2 regions of the Streptomyces sp. JLSY215 genome follow, and region 2 is predicted to be linked to the other one. Evidence: riboswitches for the same ligand, from Rfam matches in the RefSeq annotation. Region 2 holds a riboswitch; the other holds the start of a gene.
What was found. A riboswitch is a leader RNA that binds a small molecule or an ion and turns the genes downstream of it on or off. The one in region 2 is predicted to bind cobalamin.
Positions count from the first base shown of each region.

Region 1: linked by a shared signal. The riboswitch ahead of nicT (Nickel transporter NicT) and the one ahead of AC5677_RS25940 (ribonucleoside-diphosphate reductase subunit alpha) in region 2 are both predicted to bind cobalamin.

Region 1 is NZ_CM185022.1:2,687,240-2,694,284, reverse strand. Features, by position in the region: gene AC5677_RS12055 (DoxX family membrane protein) at 1-323, shown strand, start outside; gene AC5677_RS12050 (VOC family protein) at 521-1,021, shown strand; gene nicT (Nickel transporter NicT) at 1,085-2,194, opposite strand; cobalamin riboswitch at 2,226-2,472, opposite strand; gene AC5677_RS12040 (alpha/beta fold hydrolase) at 2,520-3,368, opposite strand; gene AC5677_RS12035 (MarR family winged helix-turn-helix transcriptional regulator) at 3,466-4,017, opposite strand; gene AC5677_RS12030 (hypothetical protein) at 4,116-4,517, shown strand; gene AC5677_RS12025 (nucleoside/nucleotide kinase family protein) at 4,480-5,136, opposite strand; gene AC5677_RS12020 (cupin domain-containing protein) at 5,183-5,668, opposite strand; gene AC5677_RS12015 (TetR/AcrR family transcriptional regulator) at 5,786-6,367, shown strand; gene AC5677_RS12010 (methyltransferase) at 6,438-7,045, opposite strand, start outside.
Region 2 is NZ_CM185022.1:5,769,851-5,776,895, forward strand. Features, by position in the region: gene AC5677_RS25940 (ribonucleoside-diphosphate reductase subunit alpha) at 1-2,055, opposite strand, end outside; cobalamin riboswitch at 2,217-2,366, opposite strand; gene AC5677_RS25945 (Uma2 family endonuclease) at 2,506-3,093, shown strand; gene mctP (monocarboxylate uptake permease MctP) at 3,172-4,743, opposite strand; gene AC5677_RS25955 (DUF3311 domain-containing protein) at 4,845-5,120, opposite strand; gene AC5677_RS25960 (GntR family transcriptional regulator) at 5,260-6,021, opposite strand; gene AC5677_RS25965 (extracellular solute-binding protein) at 6,263-7,045, shown strand, end outside.

The sequences.
Region 1 (7,045 bases), 3.1 Mb from region 2:
CCCTGGTCGCGGGGCTGAGCGAGACGCTCGGCGGGCTCGGGCTGGGGCTCGGGCTGCTCACGCCGCTCGCGGGCGCGGCGGTCGTCGGCACGATGATCAACGCGCTCGCCGTGAAGTGGGGCGGCGGCTTCTTCGCGCCCAAGGGCGTGGAGTACGAGCTGCTGTTGACCGCGGGCGCGGCCGCGCTGGCGCTGACCGGCCCGGGCCGCTATGCCGCCGACCGTCTTCTGCCCGTGCTGCGCGCGCACCGGCTCGCCCATGGGGTGGTCGCGCTGGTGCTCGCCGTGGTGGTCGCCGGGGGCGTGCTGCTGGTCCGGAAGTAGCCCAGACCGGCCTGCAGAGGGGCGGGCCTGTCCGCCGAAGCCGGGATGCGCCGCGGCAGGGATGCGCGAAAGCGGCGGTCCACAGAAGTAGCGATGCGCGGAAGCCACGATCCGCGGTGGCAGTGATGCGCAGAAGTAGCAGAAGTAGTCGGGCCGTGGCGTCCTGAGGGCGCCGCGGCGGGAGTTGGGAGAGAGTCTTGTCCGTACGCCGTCTCAATCACGCGGTGCTCTACATCCGCGATGTAGCGCGGTCCGTCGCCTTCTATACCGAAGCCCTGGGGCTGACGCTGGACGTCGAGATACCCGGGCGTGCCGCCTTCCTCAGCGCGGCCGGCTCGCTCAACGACCACGACCTGGGGCTGTTCGCGGTGGGAGCGGACGCACCGGGCCCCGAGGCCGGCCGGGCCGGGCTCTACCACCTGGCCTGGGAGGTCGGCACGCTCGGCGAACTCGCCGCGACCGAGGAGCGGCTCGCGGCCCGCGGTGCGCTGGTCGGCGCCACCGACCACCTCGTCTCCAAGTCCCTGTACGCCAAGGACCCGGACGGCAACGAGTTCGAGGTGATGTGGCGGGTCCCGCGGGAGGAGTGGCCCGGCCCCGACGAGACGAACCGGCTGCGCCCGCTCGATCTTGCGGCGGAGCTCAAGCGCTGGGGGCCCGACCTGATGACCGGCGCGGCGGCCGGCTCGGCCACCTGACGGCCGCACGCAAGCGGGGGGCGTACGGCCGCCGGTGCCCGGCCATGACCGGTCGGGCACGCCCTAGGCGTCCGACGCCGCCCGCGCCGCCCAGCGCTTTTCGACGCCGGACAGGCGCCAGTACGCCAGCGCCGCCGCCCACACCACCACGAACAGGCCGACGATGACGAAGCCGACGTTGTCGAGGTCCAGGCCCGAAATCCAGCCGGTCACCGGGTCGTTGAGGGCCAGCTTGTCGTGCAGCACGGTCACCAGCTCGATGGTGCCGATGAAGAAGGCGACGGCGATCGACAGGCCCGTGATGGTGAGGTTGTAGTAGACCTTGCGCACCGGGTTGGAGAACGCCCACTGGTAGGCGAAGTTCATGAACGTGCCGTCGAGGGTGTCGAACAGGCTCATTCCGGCGGCGAACAGCAGCGGCAGGCACAGGACGGCGTACCAGGGCAGGCCGGCCGCGGCGCCGCTGCCCGCCATCACCATCAGCGTCACCTCGGTTGCGGTGTCGAAGCCGAGCCCGAAGAGGAAGCCGAGCGGGAACATCTGGCCGGGGCGGGATACCGCGCGGGTGAAGCGTCCCAGGATGCGGTTCATGAAGCCGCGCGAGTCGAGGCGCTGCTCCAGCTCGGCCTCGTCGTACTGGCCGTCGCGCATCCCGCGGAAGACCCGCCAGATCCCGGCCAGCGCGATGAGGTTGAGGGCGGCGATGATGTAGAGGAACGTCCCCGAGACGGTGGTGCCGATGGTGCCCAGGACCTGGTGGGTGCGGGACTCGTCGTTGAGCAGCGTGCCGGCCAGCTGGGCGCCGCCCGCGACCAGCGCGGCCATCGCGACGACCACGCTGGAGTGGCCCAGGGCGAACCAGAAGCCCACCGAGACCGGGCGCTTGCCGTCGGCCATCAGCTTGCGGGTGGTGTTGTCGATCGCGGCGATGTGGTCGGCGTCGAAGGCGTGCCGCATGCCGAGCGTGTACGCCGTGACGCCGAGCCCGACGCCGAAGACCTGGCTGCCGACGGAGTAGTGGTACGGGACGACGAGCAGGAACAGCACGCCGAACGCGACGACGTGCAGGCCGGCTATGACGGCCATCAGGCCCGCGGTGCGGACGGTGTCCTGCCGGCGCCAGCGGAACGCGGCGGTAGCAGGGGTGGTCGGGGTATCGGTGGACAGGGCCATCCGGCGGTCACGCTCCAGCACCTCGTGGATCAGTTCGTGAGATGCCGTGGCCGGTCTCCTGGCTTGGGGGTACCACCCTGCTCCATGAGAGCTTGGGGGAGGGTGAACGCTTCCGGTCCCGCCTTCCCGGCCGCGGGCTGCGGTCAGTGGCGCCGTAGGCGCGGCTGCGCATACGGATGGGCCGAAAACTCCCCGATCACAGTGGCGAGGGCCGCTCCGGACTGGGACCACAAGGTCCGTCACCGGTCTTCCCGAACACCACGGCACCGCCACTCTAACCGCCGCCTCCACTCGGCGCGGACGACGGCCCTCGGGGCCGGCGGCGTCAGCGCGGCAGGGAGGAGAGGAAGACGCGCAGCTCGTGGTCGAAGAGCGTGACGTTCTCCAGGTTGACCATATGGCCCGCGCCCGGTATCCGGACCCTGCGGGCGCCCGGGACGGCGCGGGTGATCGCATCGGCGTTGGCGGCGATGTCCGAGCTGTCGAGATCTCCGTCGAACACGACCGTCGGCACCCGTATCTCCGAGAGCCGGTCGGCGGCGCCCACCTCGATCGGCATGCCGGCGCCCACACCGTCGGCGTGCGCCTCGACCGTGGCCACCGCCGAGGCGCGCATCCGCTCGCGCAACCCGGGATGCACCTGGGACGGTTGGCGGTACGGGCCGTCCACCCACATCCGCAGGAAGTGCTCGACATAGCGCTCCTGGCCGTCCGGTGCGCCGATCGCCGCCACCTGCTCCTTGATGTGCGCCAGGACGAACGGGTCGGTGAAGGGCCGACCGCTGACGCCGGGGGCGGCGAGCGCCAGGGCGGCGACCCGCTCCGGATGGGCGATGGCGGTGTCGAGGGCGACCCGGGAGCCGTGCGAGAGACCGACGAGGATGGCACGGGGGACGTCGAGGGCGTCGAGCAGGGCGCACAGATCGTCGTGGTTGGCCCAGTCCCCGGTCACGGTGGAGGACAGGCCGTGGCCGCGGGAGTCATAACGGATGACGCGGTGGCCGGAGCCCACCAGCCAGGAGAACTGCTCGTCCCACATGCGCTGGTCGAGCATGCCGCCGTGCAGCAGTACCAGTGCCGGGCCCTCGCCTGCCGTTTCGTAGAACAGCTCGCCGCCCTTGATCGGCACGGTGCCGTTGTCGAGCTCGGACCATGCGGCGAACGGGTGGGTCATTCTCTCTGCACTCCCTTGGGTGAGCATGTGGTGGCGCGGTGGTGTGGTGGCGTGGAGTCCTCGGGCCGTTGAGCCTTTGGGCCCTGGGGCTCGGCGGCTAGGGGTGGTCTTCGGGCCGGTTGTCCTGGGTGTCCGCACTCTCCGGGGTACTGCGTGGGCCGTTCGCGAGGCGCCGGAACTCCTCGCCGAGGCGGTCGAGCACATGAAGCGTCGTGCTGACGTCGCCGGCCGAGAGGTCGGCCAGTCCGCGGCGCAGCTCGGCGGCCTCGAACTCCTGGATTCCGCGCATCACCTCGCCGCCCTCGGGGGTGAGCTCGATCAGCGACGAACGGCGGTGCGCGGGGTTGGGGGCCGTCACCACCAGGCCCAGCTCCGCCGCGTGGTTCACCCAGCGCTGCACCGGCTGCCGGTCGAGCCCCATCGTGCGGGCCAACTGCGGCACGGTCCGGGGGCCTTCGCTGCGCAGCGCGTCGAGGAGAGCGTGCTCACCGGCGGTCATGCCCGTGCCTTCCAGCTCCCGCTCCACCGCGCGCACGATCGTGCGGTGCAGGGGCCACAGGCGTCGTATGACGTCGTACAGCAGCTCTTCGGCGGTGGCCGGCCGGTCGCCGCCACCATCCCGCTGAACATCCCTCTCAACGACACTCATGATGTCATGATGACATCGAAGATGTCGTTTGGGAAGGGGCTTGGCGCGGAAGGATCCAGGCGAGGTGTCCGGTGGATTCAGCCTGGGAGGGACGGAAGATGACGGTGCGTCTGCTGCGCGCGGTGGGGGCGGCGACCGCGGTGTACGGGGTCGCGGTGGCGGCGCTGCCCGATCTGCTGGCCCGTCCCTCGGGGCTGGTCAACGACGACGGACGGAGCGAGCGGGCCACCCGGACCTCGCTGCGGCCGCTCGGCTGGCGTGATGCGGCGAGCGGGCTCGCGATGGCGCTGGCTCCCGAGGGGCCGGCGCTGCGCACGGCGGCGTATCTGCGCATCGCGGCGGATTTCGGGGACGCCGCGCTGCTCGCCGCGACCCTGCCGGGGCGCGAGCGGAAGGCGAAAGCGGTGGCCGTGTCGGTGGGGTGGGGTGCGCTGTCCGTCGTGGGTTTGCTGGGGGCGATGCCTAGTCGGCGTCGGGGAGGGGGGCTTCTTCGGGGGTGAAGGTGACGATGAGGTCGGCGCGGTCCCGGGTCGCCGCCACGGTGCGGGCATTGGCTTCGTCCGAGGTGCGGACGAAGCGTTCGGCGTCGGCGCGCGGGCGGCCGAAGCGTTCATGGCGGTCGACCAGGCGGCGGATGCGTTCCGGCGTGTCCAGGTCGACGTACCAGACCTCGTCGAGGAGGGCGCGGATACGGGACCAGGGTGCGGAGTCGAGAAGGAGGTAATTGCCCTCGGTGACGACAAGGGGGATATGGGGCGCCACGGGGATGCTCCCGGCGACCGGCTCCTCGATGCGGCGGTCGAAGGCCGGGGCGTAGACGGCGGTGTCGGGTTCCGGGGAGCGCAGCCGGGTCAGCAGCGCCGCGTACCCGGCGGGATCGAAGGTGTCGGGTGCGCCCTTGCGGTCGGTGCGGCCCAGGCGGTGCAGCTCCGCCTCGGCGAGATGGAAGCCGTCCATCGGGACGAGTACCGCCTGCCCCGCCAGCTCCGCCACCACGTGGGCGGCGAGGGTGGACTTGCCGGCGCCCGGCGGCCCCGTGATGCCGAGCAGGCTGCGCCGGCCGGGACGGGCGCCCGCGGCGAGCCGGCGGGCGCGGGGCAGGAGGTGCTGGGGATCCATGATGGGTCCATCGTGCCCGATGGGCGGCTCGTCGCAGGGCCGCGCGTCAGTCCTGGTACTCCATCCCGTACTTGGCGCCGATCTCATTGAGGCGGCCGAGGTCGGGGTGCCCGTCCTTCATGACCACCGGGCCCGCCTCGAACATGTCCTCCACGAACGCCTCCCAGCCGCCGGGTGAGGAGATCTGCAGGCAACGGGCGGGCGGCTGGGAGGCGTTGCGCAGGGCGTGCGGCACGCCGTGCGGCAGCAGGGTGCACATGCCGGGAGTCAGCCGGTGGGTCGCGCCCTCGATGTCGACCTCCATCTCGCCCTCGAGGATGTAGAGGAACTCGTCCGCGTGGTGATGGACGTGCGGCGGGATGTCGATGTCGAGCTGGGTCTCCAGGACGGAGAGCCGGCCCTCGGTCTCGTCCGCGCGGGCCTTGACGGCGAAGCCCGGCGGGAGGGGCACGCGCCCCGGTCGCCGTTCCCCGGCCGGCAGCACGAAAAAGCGCTCGGCGGGCCGCCTGGGTTCGTCTGTCTCGTTGCGCATGGTGATCGCTGATCCTCTCCGGAGGCGGAAGGGGCGTACGGGTACGGGCGGGGCAGAGACTGAAAGAGGAATCGGAATCCGATTCCATTTATGGAGCGTAGCAGTAGCATCGGCCCTGTGACAGCTTCCTCGCCCTCCTCCGCGCCGCAGCGCCGGCCGCGTGCCGACGCCGAGCGCAACCGCACCCGTGTGCTCGACGCCGCGCGCGAGGTGTTCCGGGCACGGGGTGACGAGGCGCAGATGCCCGAGGTCGCGCGTGCCGCCGGGGTCGGTGTCGGGACGGTCTACCGGCACTTCCCCAGCCGGGCGGCGCTGATCGCCGCCGTGGGGGAGCAACGGCAGGCGGAGATCGTGGAGTTCGGGCGTACGTCCTGTCTGCCGTGTGCGGAGGCGGCGGAAGGGCTGGCCGCCTACATCCGGCACATCGGCGAGGTGCTCAGCGCCGAACGCGGGCTGTCCGCGTCCATCGAGGCGGCCTTCGGGTCCACCGAGCCGACCGGGGAGGGGCGGGCGCGGGCCGAGGGGATCGCCGCCCAACTCCTCGCCCGCGGCAAGGAGGAGGGCACCGTACGGGCGGATGCCGAGGTCGCGGACGTGGTGATGATCGTGTGCGGGCTGGCCGCGGTGATCCGCAACGACGCCGGGGACTGGCGCCGCTATGTGCACAACGCGTGTGCGGGGCTGCGGAATCCGGGCTGAGGGGCCGACGAGCCGACGGGCTGAGGGGCCGACGGGCCCGTGCGGCCGACGGCCCCCGGCCCGTACGGTGTCAGCCCGCCGCGCCCAGCCGCCACAGGGACGTGACCTCGGCCGCGCGGGCGACGTACAGCGGGTCGGAGGTATCGCGGGCGCGGGGATGGCGCGGCGTGATGTCGAGCCGGTCCAGGACCGTGAGGCCGCCGCGGGCGAAGGCGTCGAGGAGCTCGGCGTGCGGCCGCAGGCCGAGGTGTTCGGCCAGGTCGGACAGGATCAGCCAGCCCTCGCCGCCCGGTGTCAGATGCTCCGCCAGGCCACCCAGGAAGCCGTGCAGCATCTGGTTGCCCGGGTCGTACACCGCGCGCTCCACCGGGGACGTCGGTTTGGCGGGCACCCACGGGGGGTTGCAGACGACCAGCGGGGCGCGCCCGGCCGGGAAGAGGTCGGCCTCGACCACCTCCACCTGCCCGGCGACACCCAGCCGTTCGGTGTTCTCGCGGGCGCACGCCAGCGCACGCGGATCCTGGTCGGTGGCCACCACCCGCCGCACGCCCCGCCGCGCCAGCACCGCGGCCAGGACGCCGGTGCCGGTGCCGATGTCGAACGCCAGCTCCCGGCCGGGCAGCGGCGCCTCGGCCACCAGGTCGACGTACTCGCCGCGGGCCGGTGAGAAGACCCCGT
Region 2 (7,045 bases):
CTCGCGCAGCGCGTCACGGGTCCGCGCGTCCCACAGGCCCAGCGCCTTGAGCTCCTCGATCAGATAGGCGTTGACCTGGAGGAACTCGCCGCTCAGCGTTTCGCGCTTGAAGAGGTTGGAGACCTGCGGCTCGATGCACTCGTACACCCCCGCGATGGAGGCGATGGTGGCGGTCGGGGCGATGGCCAGGAGGAGGGAGTTGCGCATCCCGGTCTTCGCGATCCGGGCGCGCAGCGCGGCCCAGCGGTCGGCCCAGCGGGGCTCGGCGTCCGGGTAGTGGTCCGGGTGCAGCACCCCGCGGGCGGTGCGCGTCGCCGACCAGGCCGGATGCGGGCCCTGCCGCTCGGCGAGGCCGGCCGACGCCTCGTACGCGGCGAGCATGATCCGCTCGGAGATACGGGTCGACAGCTCCTTCGCCTCGGGCGAGTCGAAGGGCAGCCGCAGCCGGAAGAAGACGTCCTGCAGGCCCATCAGGCCCAGACCGACCGGGCGCCAGCGGGCGTTGGACGTCCCGGCCTGCTCGGTCGGGTAGAAGTTGATGTCCACGACGCGGTCGAGGAAGGTCACGGCGGTGCGGACGGTGGCGTCCAGCCGCTCCCAGTCCATCTCGCCGTCCTCGCCCAGGTGGGCGGCCAGGTTGACCGATCCGAGGTTGCAGACCGCGGTCTCCCCGTCGTTGGTCACCTCCAGGATCTCCGTGCACAGGTTGGAGGAGTGCACGACCTGGCCGGGCTCGGCGGTCTGGTTGGCGGTGCGGTTGGCGGCGTCCTTGAACGTCATCCAGCCGTTGCCGGTCTGCGCCAGGGTGCGCATCATCCGCGAGTACAGCAGCCGCGCCGGGATCTGCTTGAGCGCCCGGCCGTCGGCCTCGGCCCTGCGGTAGGCGGCGTCGAACTCGTCGCCCCACAGGTCCACCAGCTCCGGGACGTCGGCGGGCGAGAACAGCGACCAGTCGGCGTCGGCCTCGACCCGGCGCATGAACTCGTCCGGGATCCAGTGCGCGATGTTCAGGTTGTGCGTACGGCGGGCCTCCTCGCCGGTGTTGTCGCGCAGCTCCAGGAACTCCTCGATGTCGGCGTGCCAGGTCTCCAGGTAGACACAGGCGGCGCCCTTGCGCCGGCCGCCCTGGTTCACGGCCGCGACCGAGGCGTCGAGCGTGCGCAGGAACGGCACGATGCCGTTGGAGTGGCCGTTGGTGCCCCGGATCAGCGACCCCCGTGCGCGGATCCGGGAGTAGGAGAGACCGATGCCGCCGGCGTGCTTGGAGAGCCGGGCCACCTGGTGGTAGCGGTCGTAGATCGAGTCCAGCTCGTCCAGCGGGGAGTCCAGCAGATAGCAGGAGGACATCTGCGGGTGGCGGGTGCCGGAGTTGAAGAGGGTGGGGGAGGAGGGCAGATAGGACAGCGTGCTGGTCAGGCGGTACAGCTCCGCGACGTCCGCCAGCGCCCGCTCGGAGCGGTCCTCGGCGAGGCCGCAGGCCACCCGGAGCAGGAAGTGCTGGGGGGTCTCGATGACCTGCCGGGTGGTGGGGTGCCGCAGCAGGTAGCGGGAGTGCAGGGTACGCAGCCCGAAGTAGCCGAAGCGGTCGTCGGCGCCGTCCCGGAGGGCGGTTTCGACCAGCCCGTCCAGCTGCTGCGCATGCGCCCGGACGAACTCCGCCGTCTCGTCGGCGATCAGGCCCTCACGGTGGCCGGTCTCGACGGAGGCGGAGAAGGCGACCGCCCCCTGTCCGGCCGCCTCCTCCGCGATGGCGAGGGTGAGCAGGCGGGCGGCGAGCCTGGAGTACTGCGGCTCGTCGCCGATCAGACCGGCCGCGGCGTCGATGGCCAGCGCGCGCAACTCGGCCTCGTCCGAGCCCGGGTGACGACCGCGCAGCGCGGCGGCGGCCACCTTGCCGGGGTCGGTCGCGGTGAGGTCCGCGGTCAGGTCGGTCAGGGTGCGCAGCAGCGCGACGCCCGGTCCGTCCTGGCCCTGCCCGGCAGGGGCGTCCGGCGCGGCCACCGCAGGCGGCACGACCTCGGCGTCTGACGCGGGCTCCGTTGGCGCGATGGTCACGTGATGCTCTCCCTCACTCGGCGGGGGCCGGGAGGGCGCGGTGCGACGGGCGCTCGCGGGCATGCGGCACCCCGTGACGTTCAGGGGTGCGCGGGCACACCGCGCGGCGTCCATCGGCCCAACCCTCGGGGCCCGGACGTATCGACGTCCGCACCGATGGCGGTGCGGGCGTACCGTCGGCAGGTCCTCGGACTTCGCGGCACCCGTAGGACGGCCCTGTGGCAGTTGGGGTGCGCGTTCATACCGTTGCGGGACAGTTCCGGATTCCCACCGGATTCCCCTGCGGCGACAGCGAGGACGAGCATACATGTGGGGGTGGCTCCTCGTGTGCACCCCCACATCTAGTGTGTTGCGAGTGATCAACGAGTGATCGGGCGGTGCCTGTCAGTGGCCTGGGCTATCGTCGGTCTTACGTCCTCGGCCCTGCTGAGTTGAAGAAGGAGGAGCTCCATGACCGCGCTTGTCGATCGGCCGCACAGCACGTTCACCGACTACTTCGAAGAGGCAGCTCGGATGCTCGACCGGTCGGAGGAAGGCGCGCGGCTGGAACTTATCGACGGAAAAATCTGGAGCAAGGCTTTGCCGGACGGGGGCCACGGTCGGATCGTCGAGTGGCTGACACGCATCTGCATGCAGTCGCGCCCTGAGCTGTGGCTCTATCCGGACCAGGGAGTCAAGGTAGAGGTGTATCGCAGCGGCCGAGCCCGGCCGGATGGGGCACTCGCGGCCAGCGGCGCCTTTGTCGGCCAAGGTGAATGGGTAGATCCTGAACCGGTGCTGATGGTCGTCGAGGTCACGTCCTCCGACTCCGACACCCACAAGCGTGACCGGGTGGAGAAGCCCCGCGCCTACGCGGAAGCCAATATTCCGCTCTATCTGCTGATCGACCGACAGGAGTGCCAGGTGTCGCTCTACAGCGAGCCCGATGGCACCCGCTACGAGGACGTCCACACCGTGCCGTACGGCAAGTCGCTCCACCTCCCAGAACCCGTCGGCATCACCCTGGAAACCGAGCCGCTCAAGGACTGGGTGAACTAAAACCTCCCTCATGCAGGCAAAAGGGCCGCCATGACCCCGAGGGTCGCGGCGGCCCTTCTCCGTGAACGGACCGACGGCTCAGCGCCCGGCCGGCGCCTCCTCCGTGGCTTCCGGCAGTTCCGCCGTGACGCCCTTGTCGCCGATGTCCGCCGTGTAGTCGGCGGGGCTGGTCTCGTCGACGCCCTCCGGGGCCTTGGCGGCCTTCAGGGCGACGGTCAGCACCACCGAGACCACGACGTTCAGCACGAACGCGGTCAGGCCGATGTAGCCGATCTCGCCGATGCCGGGTATCTCCGCGCTGGAGCCGCCGAAGTGCTTCTGGGTGGGGCTGGCCACGCCGTACGCCGCCAGCGTGCCGTAGAGCATGCCGGCCGCCCAGCCCGTCAGCAGCGCCCAGCGGTGGAACCAGCGGGTGAACAAGCCGCCGACCAGCGACGGCATGGTCTGCAGGATCCAGATGCCGCCCAGCAGCTGGAAGTTGATGGCGACGGTCTTGTCCATGGTGAGGACGAAGACGAGCGCACCGACCTTCACCAGCAGCGACACGAGCTTGGCGACCTTGTGCTCCTGCTCGGGGGTCGCGTCCGGCTTGAGGAAGTCCTTGTAGACGTTGCGGGTGAAGAGGTTGGCCGCGGCGATGGACATGATGGCCGCGGGCACCAGCGCGCCGATGCCGATCGCGGCGAAGGCGACGCCGGAGAACCAGCTCGGGAACATGTCCTCGAACAGCTGCGGGATCGCCAGCTGAGGGTTGCCCTTGATGTCCGTACCGGCCTTGACCGCCATGAAGCCGAGCAGCGCCAGGAAGCCCAGCATCAGGGAGTACAGCGGCAGGATGGTGGTGTTGCGGCGGATCACGTTGCGGCTGCGGGAGGACAGCGTGGCCGTGATGGAGTGCGGGTACATGAACAGCGCCAGCGCGGAGCCCAGCGCCAGGGTGGCGTACGCCCACTGGGCGTTGGGGCCGCTGACCAGCTCGCCGCGCGGTTTGCCGGGGACGGCGCCGGGCTGGGCGAATGCCTTGCCGGCCGCGTCGAAGATCGCGTCGAAGCCGCCCAGCTTGATCGGGATGTAGATGATCGCCACGGCGATGACCAGGTAGATCAGGCCGTCCTTGACGAAGGCGATCAGGGCCGGCGCCCGCAGGCCGGAGGAGTAGGTGTACGCGGCCAGCACCGCGAACGCGATCAGCAGCGGCAGGTCCTTGACGAACCAGTTGGTGTTCTCGCCGCCGCCGACGCCCATCACGTCCAGGACGGCCTGGATGCCGACCAGTTGGAGGGCGATGTACGGCATCGTGGCGAGGATGCCGGTGAGCGCCACGGCCAGCGACAGGCCCTTGGAGCCGAAGCGGCCGCGGACGAAGTCGGAGGTGGTGACGTACCCGTGCTTGTGCGAGACCGACCACAGGCGGGGCAGGAAGGTGAAGATCAGCGGGTAGACCAGGATGGTGTACGGGACGGCGAAGAAGCCGGCCGCGCCCGCCGCGTAGATGGCCGCCGGGACGGCCACGAAGGTGTACGCGGTGTAGAGGTCACCGCCGAGCAGGAACCACGTCACCCAGGTGCCGAAGCTGCGGCCGCCCAGGCCCCATTCGTCGAGGTTGGCGGACTCCTCGGCCTTGCGCCAGCGGGCGGCCAGGAAGCCCATGACCGTCACGGCCAGGAAGAAGAAGACGAAGACGGCCAGTGCGATGCCGTTGACGCCGCCGGCCGGGGCCGCGGCGAGATGCGTGGCGGAGGCGTGGGCGGTCACTTGGCCACACCACCCTTGCGGGCGCGCTGCTCACGCTGCACCAGCTTGTACGCCAGCATCGTCAGCGCGGTCGAGATCAGCACCCACAGCATCTGGTACCAGTAGAAGAACGGGATCCCGATGAGCGTCGGCTCGATCTTCGCGTACGAACTCACCCACAGCATCGCCACGAACGGAGCGAGCAGACACACCCCGACCACCACACGGGTGGGCGTGACGATCCGTCTGCGCTCCGGGGATTCGGCTGCCGGCGCTGGCTCTGGTCCTGACATGGCGGGGCTCCGTCCGTGGCAATTTCTCCTGGGTAATCGGCTGGAAATCTAAGCCAGGGTCGTGGCACGCGTCACTAGGTGTCCGCATATCGGTATGGCATACCTGAGTTGGGCGTTCGGCCGGGCCCGCGCCGCGCCCTCAGTCCGCGGGGCGGCGCAGCCGGGCGACGAACTTGTAGCGGTCGCCGCGGTAGACCGAGCGCACCCACTCCACGGGCTGTCCCTGCGCGTCGAGGGAGTGCCGGGAGAGCATCAGCATCGGCAGGCCGACGTCCGTGCCCAGCAGGCCGGCCTCGCGCGGGGTGGCCAGCGACGTCTCGATGGTCTCCTCGGCCTCCGCCAGGCGGACGTCGTAGACCTCGGCCAGGGCGGTGTAGAGCGAGGTGTACTTGACGAGATTGCGGCGCAGCGCGGGGAAGCGCTTCGCCGACAGATGGGTGGTCTCGATGGCCATCGGCTCGCCGCTGGCCAGCCGCAGCCGCTCGATGCGCAGCACCCGGCCGCCGGTGGTGATGTCCAGCAGCTCGGCGAGGCGGTCGTCGGCCGTGACATAGCCGATGTCCAGCAGCTGGGACGTCGGCTCCAGCCCCTGGGCGCGCATGTCCTCGGTGTAGGAGGTCAGTTGCAGCGCCTGGGAGACCTTGGGCTTGGCGACGAAGGTGCCCTTGCCCTGGATGCGCTCCAGCCGGCCCTCGACGACCAGCTCCTGGAGAGCCTGACGGACCGTCGTCCGGGAGGTGTCGAACTCCGCGGCGAGGGTGCGCTCGGGCGGTACCGGGGAGCCGGGCGGCAGCGTCTCGGTGATCTCCAGCAAGTGCCGCTTGAGGCGGTAGTACTTGGGCACCCGAGCGGTGCGGGTGGTGCCGCCACCGCTCTCGGTGCTGCCGCCTTCGGTCTCCATGACCCGCCTCTCCGACCCCTGTCGTGCCGCCGTCACCGGCTCCTCCGTACGTAGCGCCTCACATCGTGGCATGAGTGCGCTCTCCGTGCTCCCTCGCAGGTCCCGGCCTGCCAGGTGTCGGTCCGGTAACGGACCTGACAGCGACTCTTATACACCCTTGACACCCCTAAAGGTCTAGGCCAAGCTGCGGGCACTGGTCTAAACCATTAAAGACCACACCCGGCTATTGGGGGAGAGCGCAATGAAGCGTGGGCTCATAGCGGCGACGGCGGTCGCGGGAATGCTGGTGGGTGTCGCTGCCTGTGGGTCGGGCGACGGAACGGCGGGCGCGGACGATTTCAAGGGCAAAAAGCTCACCGTATGGGTGATGAGCGGCTCCAATCCGACGCAATGGACCAAACAGGTCTCCGCGCAATTCAAGAAGAAGACCGGCGCCACCGTGGAGTTCAAGGTCCAGCAGTGGAATGGAATTCAGCAGAAGCTGAGCACCGCGCTGTCCGAGGACACCCCGCCGGACGTCGTCGAAATCGGCAACACGCAGACCGCCGCCTATGCGAAGGCGGGCGCCCTGGCCGACCTCGGCGACCTGAAGAAGGAAATCGGCGCCGACTGGAACGAGGCCTTCAACAAGGCCTCGGTGGTGGACGGGAAGCAGTACGCGCTGCCGTGGTTCGCCGGCAACCGCGTGGTCATGTACAACAAGAAGATCTGGGCCGAGGCCGGCCTCAAGGGCACCCCGAAGACCCGCGGCGAGCTCTTCAAGGCGTTCGCCGCCATCAAGAAGAAGACCGACGCCGAACCGCTCTATCTCCCCGGCCAGAACTGGTACTTCTTCGACGGACTGACCCTCGGCACCGGCGCCGACCTGGTGAAGAAGCAGGGCGGCAAGTGGGTTTCCAACCTCGGTGACCCCAAGGTCGCCAAGGCCATGGACATCTACAAGCAGTACCAGGCCTTCAGCACCGCCCCGAAGAACAAGGACGAGGCCACCCCGCAACAGGGCGAGGTCTTCGCCAAGGGGAAG